DNA from 3 places in the Shewanella marisflavi genome. Region 2 is predicted to be linked to each of the others. Evidence: predicted binding sites of a transcription regulator. Region 2 holds the regulator's gene; each other region holds the start of a gene.
The links. Region 2 encodes FliA, which starts transcription of late flagellar genes. Its sites were predicted from a motif close to CTAAAGNTNNNNNNNNNNNNGCCGATA; they were not measured.
Positions count from the first base shown of each region.

Region 1: CFF01_RS15220 (DUF5610 domain-containing protein) is a predicted target of FliA. The motif match lies at 3,425-3,451, and genes of this name have one in related genera.
Region 3: CFF01_RS09030 (VC2046/SO_2500 family protein) is a predicted target of FliA. The motif match lies at 2,739-2,765, and genes of this name have one in related genera.

Region 1 covers NZ_CP022272.1:3,445,504-3,450,628, reverse strand. The annotation lists gene CFF01_RS15240 (ABCB family ABC transporter ATP-binding protein/permease) at 369-2,144, shown strand; gene CFF01_RS15235 (hypothetical protein) at 2,219-2,482, shown strand; gene CFF01_RS15230 (hypothetical protein) at 2,479-2,688, opposite strand; gene CFF01_RS15225 (histidine phosphatase family protein) at 2,803-3,339, opposite strand; gene CFF01_RS15220 (DUF5610 domain-containing protein) at 3,494-4,075, shown strand; gene CFF01_RS15215 (ferredoxin--NADP reductase) at 4,205-4,945, shown strand; gene CFF01_RS15210 (glutathione S-transferase N-terminal domain-containing protein) at 4,956-5,125, shown strand, end outside.
Region 2 covers NZ_CP022272.1:2,845,318-2,850,442, forward strand. The annotation lists gene CFF01_RS12575 (chemotaxis protein CheA) at 1-1,047, opposite strand, end outside; gene CFF01_RS12580 (protein phosphatase CheZ) at 1,063-1,800, opposite strand; gene cheY (chemotaxis response regulator CheY) at 1,814-2,197, opposite strand; gene CFF01_RS12590 (RNA polymerase sigma factor FliA) at 2,240-2,959, opposite strand; gene CFF01_RS12595 (MinD/ParA family protein) at 2,952-3,833, opposite strand; gene flhF (flagellar biosynthesis protein FlhF) at 3,838-5,125, opposite strand, start outside.
Region 3 covers NZ_CP022272.1:2,069,271-2,074,395, reverse strand. The annotation lists gene CFF01_RS09040 (putative bifunctional diguanylate cyclase/phosphodiesterase) at 1-1,686, opposite strand, end outside; gene CFF01_RS09035 (DUF406 family protein) at 1,837-2,124, opposite strand; gene CFF01_RS09030 (VC2046/SO_2500 family protein) at 2,216-2,704, opposite strand; tRNA gene CFF01_RS09025 (tRNA-Tyr) at 2,830-2,914, shown strand; tRNA gene CFF01_RS09020 (tRNA-Tyr) at 2,946-3,030, shown strand; tRNA gene CFF01_RS09015 (tRNA-Tyr) at 3,071-3,155, shown strand; gene CFF01_RS09010 (PLP-dependent cysteine synthase family protein) at 3,340-4,401, shown strand; gene queE (7-carboxy-7-deazaguanine synthase QueE) at 4,486-5,125, opposite strand, start outside.

The sequences.
Region 1 (5,125 bases), 600 kb from region 2:
GCTTAGCTCTGCTAACCCATCTTAAGCTGAGCTTGAGATTATCAAAATCTAAGGCAAGAGATAACAATAAATCCCCCTGTGAAACATTAAAGTGATAATTATCTCACTCGGAATAGTTCTTTTTTCTAGTTTGGTTGCAAATAAGTAAGTCAAAAGTAGTATCTATTGTTCCCGGGGAGCTTGTCAATTGGGTCTCCTTGCCCCCTGATTTCAATGTTGTGACTGAGTCACTGAGTTGTCATTTAATGCTCGCAGTGAAATGGACTGGTGATGCACATTTGTCATGAGGTAAGATGGTGTATCTAGTGGCTTTTACCTTAATTCGCCTAAATGCCATCGTCTCTCTTTTGATGCTAGCTGGAGTTGCAATGCGTCCCTCTCTCTATTTTGATGGTCCAATCGATAAACTTAATTGGCATGTGTTGAAACTCCTTTGGCCCTATTTACTCGAGTTTAAGGGGCGAGTCCTTTTGGCGCTTGCCTGTCTGGTGGTGGCTAAGTTAGCCAGTGTCGGCTTACCTTTTGTGTTAAAGGAGTTGGTCGATACCCTGGGCGATGCATCAAATCTACAGTTGGTTAGCGTGCCTATTGCACTAGTGGTTGCCTATGGTGGATTACGTCTACTTAATACCGTGATTTCAGAGGTACGAGATACTCTGTTCGGCCGAGTGACTGAGCGTGCCATCCGCCGTTTAGGATTATCGGTTTTTGAACATCTACATAGGTTGGATCTGGCCTTCCATCTGGAGCGCCGTACCGGTGGCTTGTCGCGGGATATTGAGCGTGGCACCAGTGGCGTCAGCTTCCTGATGCGTTTTATGGTGTTTAATATTGTACCAACCCTACTTGAGATCGCTCTGGTGGTGGGGATCCTCTTCTACAACTACGGCTGGGCTTTTGCGGCGATAACCCTCAGTGCCGTAGTGGCCTATATTCTCTTTTCCGTGCTGGCTACTGAGTGGCGTACTGGATTTGTGCGGGAAGCCGCTCAAGCGGATTCGCAATCAAATACCCGTGCGATAGACAGTCTGCTTAACTACGAGACGGTTAAATACTTCAATAATGAAACCTATGAATCAGAGCAATATGATCATGCTTTAGAGCGCTGGGAAGTCGCTAAGCGTAAGAACCGTCTCTCACTGTTTGCCTTGAATGCCGGTCAGGCATTTATTATCTCCCTGGCGATGACGCTTATGTTGGCATTGGCGGCGACTCAGGTGACCGAGGGACTCATGACTATAGGTGACTTCGTACTGATTAACGCCTTTATGATGCAACTCTTTATGCCCCTTAATTTCTTGGGGTTTGTCTACCGGGAGATCCGTGGTGCGCTGGCCAATATCGAGCGAATGTTTAGCTTGCTAGACAGGGAACCTAAGGTGATAGACACTCCCGATGCTAAGTCACCTGAGCTACCCCAAGGTAGCCTCAAATTTGAGGGCGTTAGTTTTCAATATGGTGATCGCCCAATTTTATCTGAAGTGAGCTTCGAGATCCCTGCCGGTCATAAGGTGGCGATAGTGGGTGATAGCGGTGCAGGTAAGTCCACTATCGTAAAGTTACTGTTTCGCTTCTATGAGGCGCAGCAGGGGCGAATTACCATAGACGGACATGACATTCTGGGTCTCACTCAGCATGCACTGCGCAGCGCTATCGCCATTGTTCCACAAGATACTGTGCTGTTTAATGATTCGCTGCTGGAGAACATTCGCTATGGCTCACCGGGTGCCAGCGATGAAGAGGTGATGGAGGCGATCAAACTGGCCCACCTGTCGACCTTTGTTTCTCAATTAAGTGAAGGCTGGCACACAAAGGTAGGCGAGAGAGGGTTAAAATTGTCCGGTGGAGAGAAGCAGCGAGTCGCAATAGCCAGGGCAATTCTTAAAGGTTCGCCTTTGCTGGTGTTCGATGAAGCGACCTCGTCGCTCGATAGTCATTCAGAGCAGGCTATCTTGAATGCACTTAAAGAGATGGCAAAGGGGCACACCAGTTTAGTGATTGCTCATCGGCTCTCGACTGTGGTGGATGCCGATCAGATCCTTGTATTGAGTCAGGGTAAGATAGTTGAGCGCGGCGATCATCAAAGCCTGTTGGCGGCAGATGGTCTATATAAGAAGTTATGGACGGTTCAAAATCAGCACTAAAAGTGTGGGATTAAGTCTTTATTCAGGTTTGATTAGCATAATATTGTAAACATAGTGCTCACGGAGAAGAATCCATGAAGAATATTCCAATACACGCCAGCATTGAAGGTCAAACCCGAGTCGTCGACACTGATTGGCTAGCCATTATGGCAACGCTAAGAGAACGTGGACTGGAACAGGATGAGCTGCAATTGGTCTATTCACAGCTGAATTCTTATCTCAAAGTGACTACAAGAGGACTTACCTTAGCTAAGATACCGCCTTCAATGGCTATTGAGGGGATTACACGTGAGGTGAAGGGTTCTACCTATGAAGATATGGGAGTGATTCGACTTTAAGCTGTCTTTGAGGTGTTTATCGGCTTCCAGCCATCGCAAAGTAGGCTGAGTTTGGTGTTTTGGGGTTCATAGGGGGTCAGTCTGATGATCTCCCCAGCCTTAAAACAGATGGTTTCGCCTTCGATAACAGTGAGTCGGTCACAGTTTTGGCAACTGACCGACAGTGGTTTACTCTTACTTCCCGAACCAAAAAACGAATTACTCACCAGTTAATCTCCGTGGTCAAACTTAACGCCAATTCTCTGGCGCTATTCCATATGTTGCTAATGTAATCAAGTTTAGCCTATAAATCTAGCGCTATCTAGACTAATGTCTAATCCTTAATGGGTAATGGCTGAAGATGCACCATATTGAGTCTTTATCAGACTGCTTGGACCATTTTGGGGTACTGAAAGTATATATAAATGGTTATATTCATTCTCTTTTAATTGCGGGATTTTGGGTCCTTTGAGTGCATCTATGATTGGTGCCAAGGTATTTGAGTGACCCGCGATAATCACATTGCCCTCCTCTTGGTTCACCCGTTCGACAATTGCCTTTATGTGCGCCGCTAGATCCGGTCCGGCATTAACTATGGTTACAGGGAGTTGACGGGCGCTGATAATCGGCGCCAGTGTTTCTTGGGTACGCCGATACTGAGTTGCTATAGCCAGGCTTAGCGGGGTGTTAGCTAAGGTCTCTATTAGCGCCTGAGCCCTAATTTTCCCCTGTTCTGTCAGTGATGGATCTCGTCCGTTAGTCGCCTTTTCGGCGTGACGAACTAAAATGACGGTTTTCCCCTCACTACCTTGATTTGCCTCAGCTAAAGGCTGGTAGAGTAAAAGCGAGATGAGGGCATAGCTTAACAGTTTTAACATGGGTAACCTCAGGCATCTTGAGCTGGTTTGTTAGGATAAACCATTTATTGGTCGATGCCGATGTAAGATTACATGATCAATTTGTCTAAAGTTGGCTATAAAATGGTCGATAATAGAGGTTGAGGGTGAATTTAATTTCTTGAGAGAGGCGATTATGGAGATTCAAAATCACGGCGGAGCCGTATCAGCGGCGGCGCGAAATAAAACAGATTCGACAACGAATCATGGTCAGCAAGTCTCCGAAGTGGCCAAGAACAAGACGGCATTGGCAGCCAGTAAGCAGTTGATGAATGCGGCTATCTTATCGGCGCAGCAGGAGGTCAACCTCAGTGCTGGTAATGAACCTATGCAGCTGCTGTACAAAGCGGCTATCGAAGCCATTAATGAGGAGTTAGCGCCGACCATGGGTGAACATGCCATCGAAACGGCAGTTGCTCAGGGGGTCGATACATCGCCAGAAGCGACAGCCGATCGCATCGTCAGCTTTGCAACCCAGTTTTTTGCTATTCATCAGGAGCAAAACCGAGGCCTCTCCTTCGATGAGCAACTTAACTCCTTTATGGATATTATCGGTGGTGCTATCGATCAAGGTTTCGACGAGGCCAAGGATATTTTATCCGGCCTTAAAGTCTTGGAAGGAGATATTGCCGATGGTGTCGATAAGACCTACAGCTTAGTGCAGGAAGGTTTGCAGGCTTTTAGAGACAGTTTTAATGATGATACGGCGCAAGAATAGTGCTTGCTTACATTCCAATATCATTGATTAAACCCCTTAGACTAAGGGGTTTTTTGTTGTCTTGACTCTAGCTAAAAATCTATCAATGATGGGACTAACAGTATCCATAAGGCCGATAGAGGTAGCGAGATGTGGGGAGAGGCGAAGGTAGTAGAGCGAATAGACTGGAGTGATCAATTATTTACCCTGAAGTTGTCGGCCGATATTGGTGACTTTATTGCCGGGCAATTTATCAAACTATCGCTACATATCGACGACAAACGTGTCGCCCGAGCTTATTCACTGGTCAATGCCCCGCATGAGTCCCTGTTGGAGGTTCTGGCGGTTAGCGTCGATGATGGACTCTTATCTCCCAAGCTGCAGGCCCTTAACCCAGGGGATAGCGTCTATATCTCTACTAAAGCGGCTGGGTTTATGACCCTGGATGAACTGCCAAAACAGGGTAAGCACTTATGGCTGTTTGCTACAGGCACAGCCGTTGGTCCCTTTATTTCCATGATGAGAACTGCTGAGCCGTGGCAGAGATTTGAGCGTGTGATCTTAGTCTATGGCGTAAGATATCAAGAAGATCTCGCCTATTACCAAGAGCTTAAGACATTCGAGGCTCAGTATCCCGGCCTGTTCTCCTTGGTTACTTCTGTGACGCGTGAGCCTGTGGAAGGGGCGATCAGCTGCCGCATCACTCAAGGGGTCGAGAGTGGCCTTATTGAGCAGCGAGTCGGCTTGTCACTCAACACGCAAGATTCACAGGTGATGATTTGCGGTCACCCTGAGATGATTAAAGAGTTGAATACCTTGTTACAGTCCCGCGGATTGGCGAAAAACCTGCGCCGAGCGCCAGGGCAGATAACCGTTGAAAAATATTGGTAGAGGATTCGAGATGCAACTATTGTTTTCTGAGGCGTCACCTTATGCGAGAACGGTTCGGGTGGTGATTGCGCAATTTGCGGTGGCGGGTATAGAACACGTTAGTGTTAATCCGCTTGAAAATGGCGAACTGCTGCTTACAGCCAACCCTTTGGCTAAGATCCCTTGCCTCATGTTAAACGA
Region 2 (5,125 bases):
TTTCACCACAGGTTTAGCTGCTGGCGCCTCGACAGGCTGAGCTTTAGGCACACTTGGAGCAGGAGCACTGGCTTTGGCTGGGGACGCTTGAGGGGCTTTCGTCGCAGGAGCAGTTACCGCTTTACTGTTTTCCTTACCAGGGCCCGCGCCGCTACCATGTAATTCATCTAACAGTTTTTCAAATTCATCGTCGGTGATCTCATCTGCGTCAACCGGCGGTGCGCTTGGCTCTGGCACCTTGGCAATGGGGGCCGATGGTGCCTTAAATTTCCCAGACCCATGAAGTTCATCGAGTAGTGATTCAAACTCATCGTCAGTGATGTCATCGCTGTCGCTAGCCGCTGCTGGCGCGCTCTCACCATTTGATGCCGTTGACGGCCCCTTACCGCTGCCATGCAGAGCATCTAAAAGGGCTTCGAATTCAGATTCGTCAATCTCATCGATATCGCCTTCACCGGCGATGGAAGTCACAGGGGTATCGCTAACTGGCTCGTCAAAGAGTTCGACGCCGTCATCGGCGGGTTGGTCAAACAGTTCAACACCGTCATCGCCAGGCAGGCCAAACAGTTCAATGCCATCGTCAACAGGTGCATCAGCGACAGGAGTACTGTCACTACTGGCCTGCGACGCAGCACCGCCCTGCTCTGAAGGCAATAATTCACCTGAACTTAATAACTTTAAGTTAGCCAACAAGACGTCATCGGCAGGGCTCTGCTCAACACCCGCTTGGGTTTCGGCAAACATTGAGTTGATGGAGTCTACCGCCTGAAGAATGATATCCATCAGCTCGGCAGAAACACTGCGCTTACCCGTGCGCAGCAGATCGAAGGTATTTTCTGCTTCATGGCAGACGTCTACCATGGGCGTCAAACTAAGGAAGCCTGCCCCGCCCTTTACGGTATGGAATCCGCGGAAAATGGCATTGAGTAGTTCGGTATCGTCAGGATTATTTTCTAACGCCACCAACTGTTCAGAGAGAAGCTCAAGAATCTCACCCGCTTCAATCAAAAAGTCCTGCAGTATCTCTTCATCAACATCAAAGGACATTCATATGACTCCTACTTAGAAACCCAGACTCGAAAGCAAGTCATCGACTTCATCTTGCCCTGTCACGACATCATCACGCTGATCAGCGTTCATAATAGGACCTTCTGCTTCGACACACTTCTCTGACGCACGAGGCTTGTCCGTTGCTGGCTGTTCGCCAAACACGGTTAACATAGAGACCAAGTTGCTCTCTACCTCTCGCACCAACTCAATGACCCGACGGATCATCTGTCCGGTCAGATCTTGGAAATCTTGGGCAAGCAGGATGTTATTGAGTAACTCTTTTAACCGATTAGAATCCGATTCGCTTCGCTCGATAAACTGCTGAACATCGTGACAAAGCGCCTTAAATTCATGCAGCTCAATATCACGTCTCATCAAGCGATCCCATGAGGGTTTCACCGACTGAACATTCATGGTGAGGGCATCTGCAAGGGGCAGAGACTCTTCAACGGCGTCCATGGTTTTGTTAGCGGCCTGCTCTGTCATATCAATGACATAATTGAGGCGCTCTTTTGCATCGGGGATTTCACTGTTCGCCAACTCAATGAGACGACCATCCACTTGAAAGTCCACAATGGCACTGTGAAGCTGACGGGTAAGACGACCTACCTCATCAAACAGCTCTTTCTGAATCGGGCTGGCGATATCACGTATGAGTTCGTCGGCCTGCTCTTGTTGACCAGCTTCTAGCAAGTCCACAAGCTCCTTAGCCTGTGCTAGATTGATCAGCCCTGAAGTATCTGCCTGCATAGCCCAACCTTGATTAACCGAGTCGTTCGAAAATTTTGTCTAACTTCTCTTTCAATGTCGCCGCAGTAAAAGGTTTAACTACATAGCCATTCACACCAGCCTGAGCCGCCGCAATGATCTGTTCCCTTTTTGCTTCCGCAGTGACCATTAACACTGGAATGTGTTTCAGGTCGTCATCGGCACGGATAGCCTTTAACAGGTCGATCCCCTGCATACCTGGCATGTTCCAATCGGTTACGACAAAGTCAAAATCACCCTTTTGCAACATAGGCAGGGCTGTCGAACCGTCATCTGCTTCCTGAGTGTTATTAAAACCCAAGTCTCTCAACAAGTTCTTGATGATGCGTCTCATTGTTGAGAAGTCGTCAACAACGAGAATCTTCATATTCTTGTCCAAGGTTTCCTCCGCGGAGCTGTTTTTATATTGCTCATGTAATCGTTATATTTTGGTCCAATGCTTGAGTTTCGCTTTAAGTCTGAGCATCGCCTGGCTATGAATCTGGCTAACTCTGGATTCGCTGACATCAAGTACGGCACCGATCTCTTTTAAATTTAATGCTTCGTCATAATATAACGACAAAACTAATCCATCTCTTTCTGGCAGTAACTTAATCGCCTCCACAAGGGCCTCATGAAACTGTGTCTCTGCCAGTGCTTCAAAAGCATCATCTTGATGATCGTCTTCGTCTCTTACTACATCGACCGATACACCAAGATCTTCAATTCCAACTACTTTCCCGACAGAAACATCATTAAGAATATGATGGTACTCATCGAGCGTCATATCAAGTCGATCTGCAATTTCATTGTCTTTTGCATCTCGCCCAAGCTCTTGTTCTAGCTCATCTATCACCTGGGCAACACGTCTCTGATTACGATGTACTGACCTGGGCACCCAGTCACCACGACGAATCTCATCCAACATGGAGCCACGGATACGAATACCAGCAAAGGTTTCAAACTTGGCGCCCTTGCTGCCGTCGAACTTGGTTGAGGCCTCAAGCAGGCCCATCATACCTGCTTGTATAAGATCATCCAATTGCACCGAAGCGGGCAGACGAGCAAGTAAATGGTGAGCAATCCTTTTAACCAACGGTGCATACTGTTCGACAATAGAAGCTTTGTTATCTAAACAAGTATACGCAGCGGCTTTACTCACTCGTACGATCCTCTTGATATTCAGGGCGTTGAACTAATCTTTCCACAAAGAACTCTAGGTGTCCGCCGGGCTGTTGCGGCACTGGCCAGCTAATAATCTTGTTAGCTAAACCATGGTAAGCAATTGATGCCGGCGACTTAGGAAATGCCTCGACAATCAATTTTTGTTTACGAACTGATTTGCGAAGGTTTTCATCGAAGGGGATTGTCGCAACCAGCTCCAACGCCACGTCGAGAAAACGGTCGGTTACTTTGCTAAGTTTAGCAAATAACTCCATTCCTTCTCGTAAACTTCTGACCATATTGGCCACAATCTTAAATCTGAATACACCATGCTCTCGGCTAAGAATCTTAATTAAAGCATAGGCATCGGTAATTGAGGTAGGCTCATCACACACAACCACCAGGACATCTTGTGAGGCGCGAGAAAAGCTTAGCACCATATCTGAGATCCCGGCAGCCGTATCGACGACAAGAATATCAAACTGGGTTCTCATCTCACTAAAGGCACGAATAAGACCCGCGTGCTGCGCTGGTGTCAGCTCGACCATAGCCTGAGTGCCTGAGGTGGCAGGAATAATACCAATTCCCTTAGGACCACGAACGATAATATCGTCAAGGTCTGCATCGCCCGATAATACGTGGGAGAGATTGCGTTCAGCTCTGAGCCCCAACATGACGTCGACGTTCGCTAAACCTAGGTCAGCATCAAGTACAAGCACGCGCTTGCCCTTCTCAGCCAGGGAGACCGCGGTATTGATCGAAACGCTGGTTTTACCCACGCCACCTTTACCACCGGTTACGGCAATTACTTTTACTTTTTCGTTATATGGTTGATTCATCATACGTAAACCGCTTGCTTGATCCCGACTCATTATATTACTCAAATGCGTAGGCCCGTTCATATGACCTTTCGTTATTCTGTATTGGTTGCACTTTCTTTTCGAGTACCGACAACGCCTTGTTGGCCAGGGCTAAGGTGTCGGCGACTTGCATATCTTCTGGAACTCTTTGTCCATCAGTGACATAACTCAATGGTAACCCACTTTGAATCAAAACACTTAATGCCGGAGCCAAGGCCACTGATTCGTCTAATTTGGTCAAAATCGCGCCGGACAATGGGATCCGAGTAAACTGCGCGACGGCATCTTCAAGCACTCTTCTTTGACTTGTAGATGACAGTACCAGATAACTGCGAATAGGTAATCTGCTATTTGCAGTTAAATTATCAAGTTGTTGGAACAATCTCACATCTCTTTGTCCCATTCCCGCCGTATCTATCAATACTAGCTTGCGATTGCGAAACTGATAAAGAATTTGTTCCAACTCATTGAGATCATGTGCTTGCTTGACCGGGCACCCCATTATTTTGCCATAGGTTGCCAGCTGCTCATAGGCTCCAATGCGATAATGATCCGTTGTTATTAACGCAACTTGATCTGAACCATGATGTGCAGCAAATCGAGCGGCTAATTTTGCAACACTTGTGGTCTTGCCCACACCTGTAGGACCCACAAACGCGACGACGCCTCCCTGACGAACAATGTCATCTCCTTGGTTATCCAGCAGATTAGCCAGACTACGCGGCAGCGCTTTCACCAAATCAGCAGGGGTGTAATGTTCGCTCAAGGCCGATAACTTAGCGGCGACCTCTGGACTAAACTCAGCATCAAGCAGGCGACTCTCTAACATGGCACCCACAGGGTCCAAACGTCTCTTCTGCTCAGAGAGCAAAGAGGTGACTTGATCGGTTAATAGGTTGCGCAAAGATGCCAGCTCTTCGCGCATAGATTCAATCTCACCACTGGCGACACTATGCTTATCACGCTTAGGTCGGCTTTGGGTTTCAACCTGAGAGGGAGCGGTAGCCTCTGCTTTTGGCGCCTTCAAACCTTGTGCCCATGCAGGCATCTCGAGCTCGTCGCTTGACTGATTCAATTGCTGACTGACACGATTTTGTTGACGCTCTAATAAAGCTTGCAGCGAATCTGCCACCGGCGCAGGTTGTTTTTTTGACTCCGCCTTAATGGGCTGACGACCAATAGAAACCTTCTCTTCAGCCAGGTCGAGAAAACTGGGGGGAATAGCGCTGGCTTCACTTGCCAAGGACACACTAGGCTTAGTCACACTAGCCTTCTTAGGCTCGTCATAATCGACCGCCGCCACA
Region 3 (5,125 bases), 780 kb from region 2:
GAAAAACTGTCGAGCGGAAACATTAACGTGCATTGAAATATTAATGTTGTGATGCTGCCATAGGTTAAGTTGACGGCAGGCGGCTTCGAGCACCCATTCGCCTATCGCAGCGATCATTCCCGTTTGCTCGGCAATATCGATAAAAGCACCAGGATACAACACCCCTTTCTTGGGATGATGCCAGCGGATCAAGGCCTCTGCACCTATATAAGCTTGACGGCCAAGATCTTTAAGAGGTTGATAATAAAGTTCAAACTCTCTATTTTTAAGAGCTGCTTGAAGTTCTCGCTCAATTTGGGCGTCTTCTTTGAAGGTGTTGAGCAAGGCGTGATTAAAGATCTGTACTGCGTTGCCCTGTTTCTTCTTCGCGTACTGTACGGCAATATCGGCGCAAGTAAGCGCCGAGAAACCCGCCTCTAAGGCATCTATGTCAACCACGGACAACGCAGGTTTAGCCTCAAAAGACTCTACCCCAACCTGTACCGGTAAGCTAAGTTGGTGATAAAGGCGCTTGATGGCGTAATCAAGACTCTGCTCGTCTTCAATGCCCTCGACCACCAAAGCAAACTCATCGCTGCCTACCCTTGCCATGAGTTCAGCCTTTTTCACACTACCGAAGTGTTTGATTCGTCTACCGATCTCTATCAGCAAACTGTCGCCTTTTTTGTGACCATAGGTATCGTTAAACCGCTTAAATCCCCTAAGATCGATCAGCATCAGATGGCCGTGTTGGACTCTTTCCAGTGCTCTATTGAAATAACTACGATTATAAAGACCGGTTAAAGCACATCGCCAGGCCAAGCGTTCGAGTTCATTTTGTTGTTGTAGCTCTTCTGTACAATCTGCAGCAGTTACCAAGGCATAGTGATTGCCTCTGGGCGTGGTAAAGGGGCGTACCCGATAACGCAACCAATAGCTTTCACCATCACGACGAACCAACTGAGTGTTACCTTTAGTGATCTTCCCCTGTTTTACTTGGGCTAATACCGTCTCAGCTTGAGTCGGTGATTGCTTAAAGAAGTCCAGCGAGGATATTGGCTTGCCCAATATCTGTTGTTTCAGCTCACCCGAAATAGATTGATAGGCTTCATTAACAAATTCAATTTTATTAGTGGCAAGATTAACCACCATGCTGATCTGTTCAGACTGTTCAATCGCTTTAACAAAAAGACTGAGGCGCTCATCTGTCTCGTAGGCTCTTTGAGTCGCTAGGGTCAAGGCGACTTGATCGGCCACTTGTGAAGCGACATGAATTTGACTGTCTTGCCATTGGTGAGCAGTACTAGACTCAAGAAACAGAACGCCCTCTAAATGGCCATTAATACGAATAGCCACATCAAGATGAGAAACCAATTCATTATCGAAAAAATAGCGGTTAAGTTCATCGACGCGGCTGTCGCGATTGACATCGACGACATCTATGATGCGACGCAGCTTTAATTCATTGAGATAAGCAGTGCAGTGACTGGGGACAGGACGTAGGGAAGATAGACTTTGATCGCCTTGCGCGATGAGTTGTGTGGTGTCGTTATCGACATCAAATAAACATACGCCAACACGTTCAACCGCTAGCGATTGACTTAAGAGACGACAAGCTAACTCGGCCGTCTCTTTAAACTGACCTTCTTGCTTTTCGGTCGAATTGACTATGATTTCGAGCAAATGCTGAAATTGGCGTTTGATCATAACATCCTACAGCCGATAACAAGGTTATCGAGGTAAAAAAACTGCCCTGAGCAGCACAAATACAAACATTGTTGTTATTTTTAATAAGAATATTCTGTGAACATTACACGAACAAGTTACTCACTAGCAAGCCAAAATCAGCAAATTCTCTTACAACCCATGTTCTAGCTGAAAAATCATTTTCTCTGCGCTGTAGCCGAACGTAAGCGTCAGTTGCTGACCATCATCTAGTGTCGTCATTTCACTTACCACACCATCAAAACGAGCCTTAGCAGCGTCGGCAAGCTTCTGTAATTCTGCCTGGGCATTCTCTCCTTGACGGTCTAATGTCAGTACAGTGTCAAACTCATCGATCACCGCGCCGATGTCGGCGTAACTGCCGCAATCGGTACATGTATCGTTCACCAATTCCGATTGTCCTTCTTGAATCTTTTTCATGCTGACTTCTACCTATTAAATTATGGAAAAATGCTTAATGCTAAACACGACAACGCACGATATAGCAAAAGCAAGTCGTCTGCACTTAAGACTATGCCAAAATGTCACCTAACGCACGTTGCTTCACAATCTGCTCAGTAAAATGCGGTAACTCAAGCAGATGCGCATCAACCGTTAGTTCGCCATGAAAACGCGCAGCCGTAATAGGATCACAGTTGGCCAACGCCTCTTGCATCGCCAGCGGATCACGACCACGGTGTACTAAAGGTTCAGGAGATAAATATTGCTGCAGATGAAAACCGCTTAAACCAGCCTGATGAAATGCGCCGCTATTGTCGCAATCAATTCCTTTATGCAGCTCACTCGTTAACGCTTGTGGCTCTGGAAGATCAAATTGACGTTTTAACTTTGCCTCGCTGTCTAAGTTCATCCCATCAAGATGAAACTGTGCCAGATCTCTAGCGTCGCTCGACAACATCGCCAGAAGCAGGCCAAACTCACCACGGCGATGCTCGGTCACCGCCTGGTTAAGACGTGACCCTAAATGATTTTCGTTGATTAACAACTGACTAGTTCGCATAAAAAAACATCAATAAAACAGCTCGTTGCTATTTAATCGACCGCTTGCGACATAACTTTAGCAATTATTTCAAATAGGGACTTTACAGCGGCGGCGTTTCTGACTACTATTGCCGCCGCAATTGAGGAGGGGTTCCCGAGTGGCCAAAGGGATCAGACTGTAAATCTGACGGCTCAGCCTTCGAAGGTTCGAATCCTTCTCCCTCCACCATTTGCCTACAATGTAATAAAGAGATATTCGTGGAGGGGTTCCCGAGTGGCCAAAGGGATCAGACTGTAAATCTGACGGCTCAGCCTTCGAAGGTTCGAATCCTTCTCCCTCCACCATCTTTATCTTCTTATTAAATTGTGATTCTGCGTTATCTGTGGAGGGGTTCCCGAGTGGCCAAAGGGATCAGACTGTAAATCTGACGGCTCAGCCTTCGAAGGTTCGAATCCTTCTCCCTCCACCATTTTCTCCTTTCCTGTTGATTCAAAAATCAAATTTCTATCAAATTCCAAAGCTAATTGCATCGATTACAGTAAGCCATAATAGATCTGATGTACCTGGTCGCATTTCTATTCGATTCCCCTTTTCGTTATAATTTATTTCGTTAAGCTATAACGACTAACCGCTCAAAAACCTCTGGAGCAAGAATGGAACAAAATTGGGTCAATCAGGCCATCGCTAAAATCGAGGCCGACTACCAGCGCAGCGCAGACACTCATCTCATCAAGTTAGATCTGCCTATGTTGCCGGGCATCGACATCTACCTAAAAGATGAAAGTACGCACCCGACAGGCAGCTTAAAGCATCGTCTGGCCAGATCTCTGTTTCTCTACGCCCTATGTAACGGTTGGATCACCAAAGATACCCCCATCATAGAGTCTTCATCGGGAAGCACTGCTGTCTCAGAAGCATATTTTGCTCGCCTGCTGGGACTACCATTTATCGCCGTGATGCCCGCCTCCACGGCCAAGAAAAAGATCCAGCAGATCGAGTTTTACGGCGGCCGGTGTCATTTTGTCGGACATTCCAGTCAAATTTATGCCGAATCCCAGCGTCTGGCAGACGAGCTATCTGGTCACTATATGGACCAATTCACCTACGCCGAGCGTGCTACCGATTGGCGCGGCAACAATAATATTGCTAACTCTATCTTCGAGCAGATGCAAAGGGAGCCCCACCCGGTACCCAATTGGATCGTAATGAGCCCAGGCACTGGCGGCACGTCGGCGACGATAGGCCGCTACATTCGTTATCAGCGCGCCGACACTAAACTCTGTGTCGTCGATCCAGAAAACTCGGTATTCTATGACTATTTCCATAGCGGCGACGCCAGCATTAGCTGCGCCAACGCCAGCCGCATCGAAGGCATAGGCCGCCCCAGAGCCGAACCCTCATTCATTCCGGGGGTGGTCGATCACATGGTCAAGATAGATGATAGTGCCTCGATCGCCACCATCTATTGGCTAGAACGCTTGATTGGTCGCAAAGCTGGCCCCTCTACAGGGACTAATCTTTATGGCGCCTTGCAACTTGCCAGTGAGATGCATAGCCAAACTCAAAGCGGGTCTATAGTGACCCTGTTGTGTGATGCGGGCGAGCGCTACCTGGACACTTACTACGACAGCGAGTGGGTCTCAAGCCACATAGGCGATATCAAATACTATGAGGATAAGCTCGCCGAGTTTAACCACACGGGTCGACTTGATTAATCGGCTGTCGCTAGACAATGATTTGAATAGAAAAGTTGGCGGGTAAGAGATTGACGGTGCACACCACCGTCAATCTTGATGAGGTTAATCGATATTGAGATACTTATGGGTCTGTATCGATAAACGCCAATTTCGCTCGATACACACTTTCATCGCCAACTCAGTGGCGCGCGGCTTCTGGCTAATGGGCTGCAGGCAGATAGTCTTACCCAAGGTATCGACCCCCTTTAATAGCTCATCAAGCTCTTCAATATGCGATGCCTTAGCCACAGGGTGTTTGATCTCATCGGCACGCTCTAACGCCTGCTCAAGGACCTTGAAGCCCCCTTTCATATTGACCTTAGGAGAAACCGTCACCCAGGCTCTGGGATCAACCAGCACATCGAAAGTGCCACTGGTCTCGATTTGACATTGTAGCCCCGCATCGGCCAAAGATTGCGTGAGAGCGGTGAGATCATAGATACAAGGCTCGCCGCCGGTGATCACCACATGCTTTGCACTAAAGCCCTGCACCTTAAAGTGCATCAGTAACTCTCTGGCATCCAGTTCGGCCCAGCGGCCTATGGTACCGTCTACCTGGATCACCTGTTCAGAAGAGACTCGATTTTCAGCCAAGGTTTCCCAGGTATGTTTGGTATCACACCAGGAGCACCCCACAGGGCAACCTTGCAGGCGCACAAATATCGCCGGCACCCCGGTGTAAACCCCTTCACCTTGTATGGTT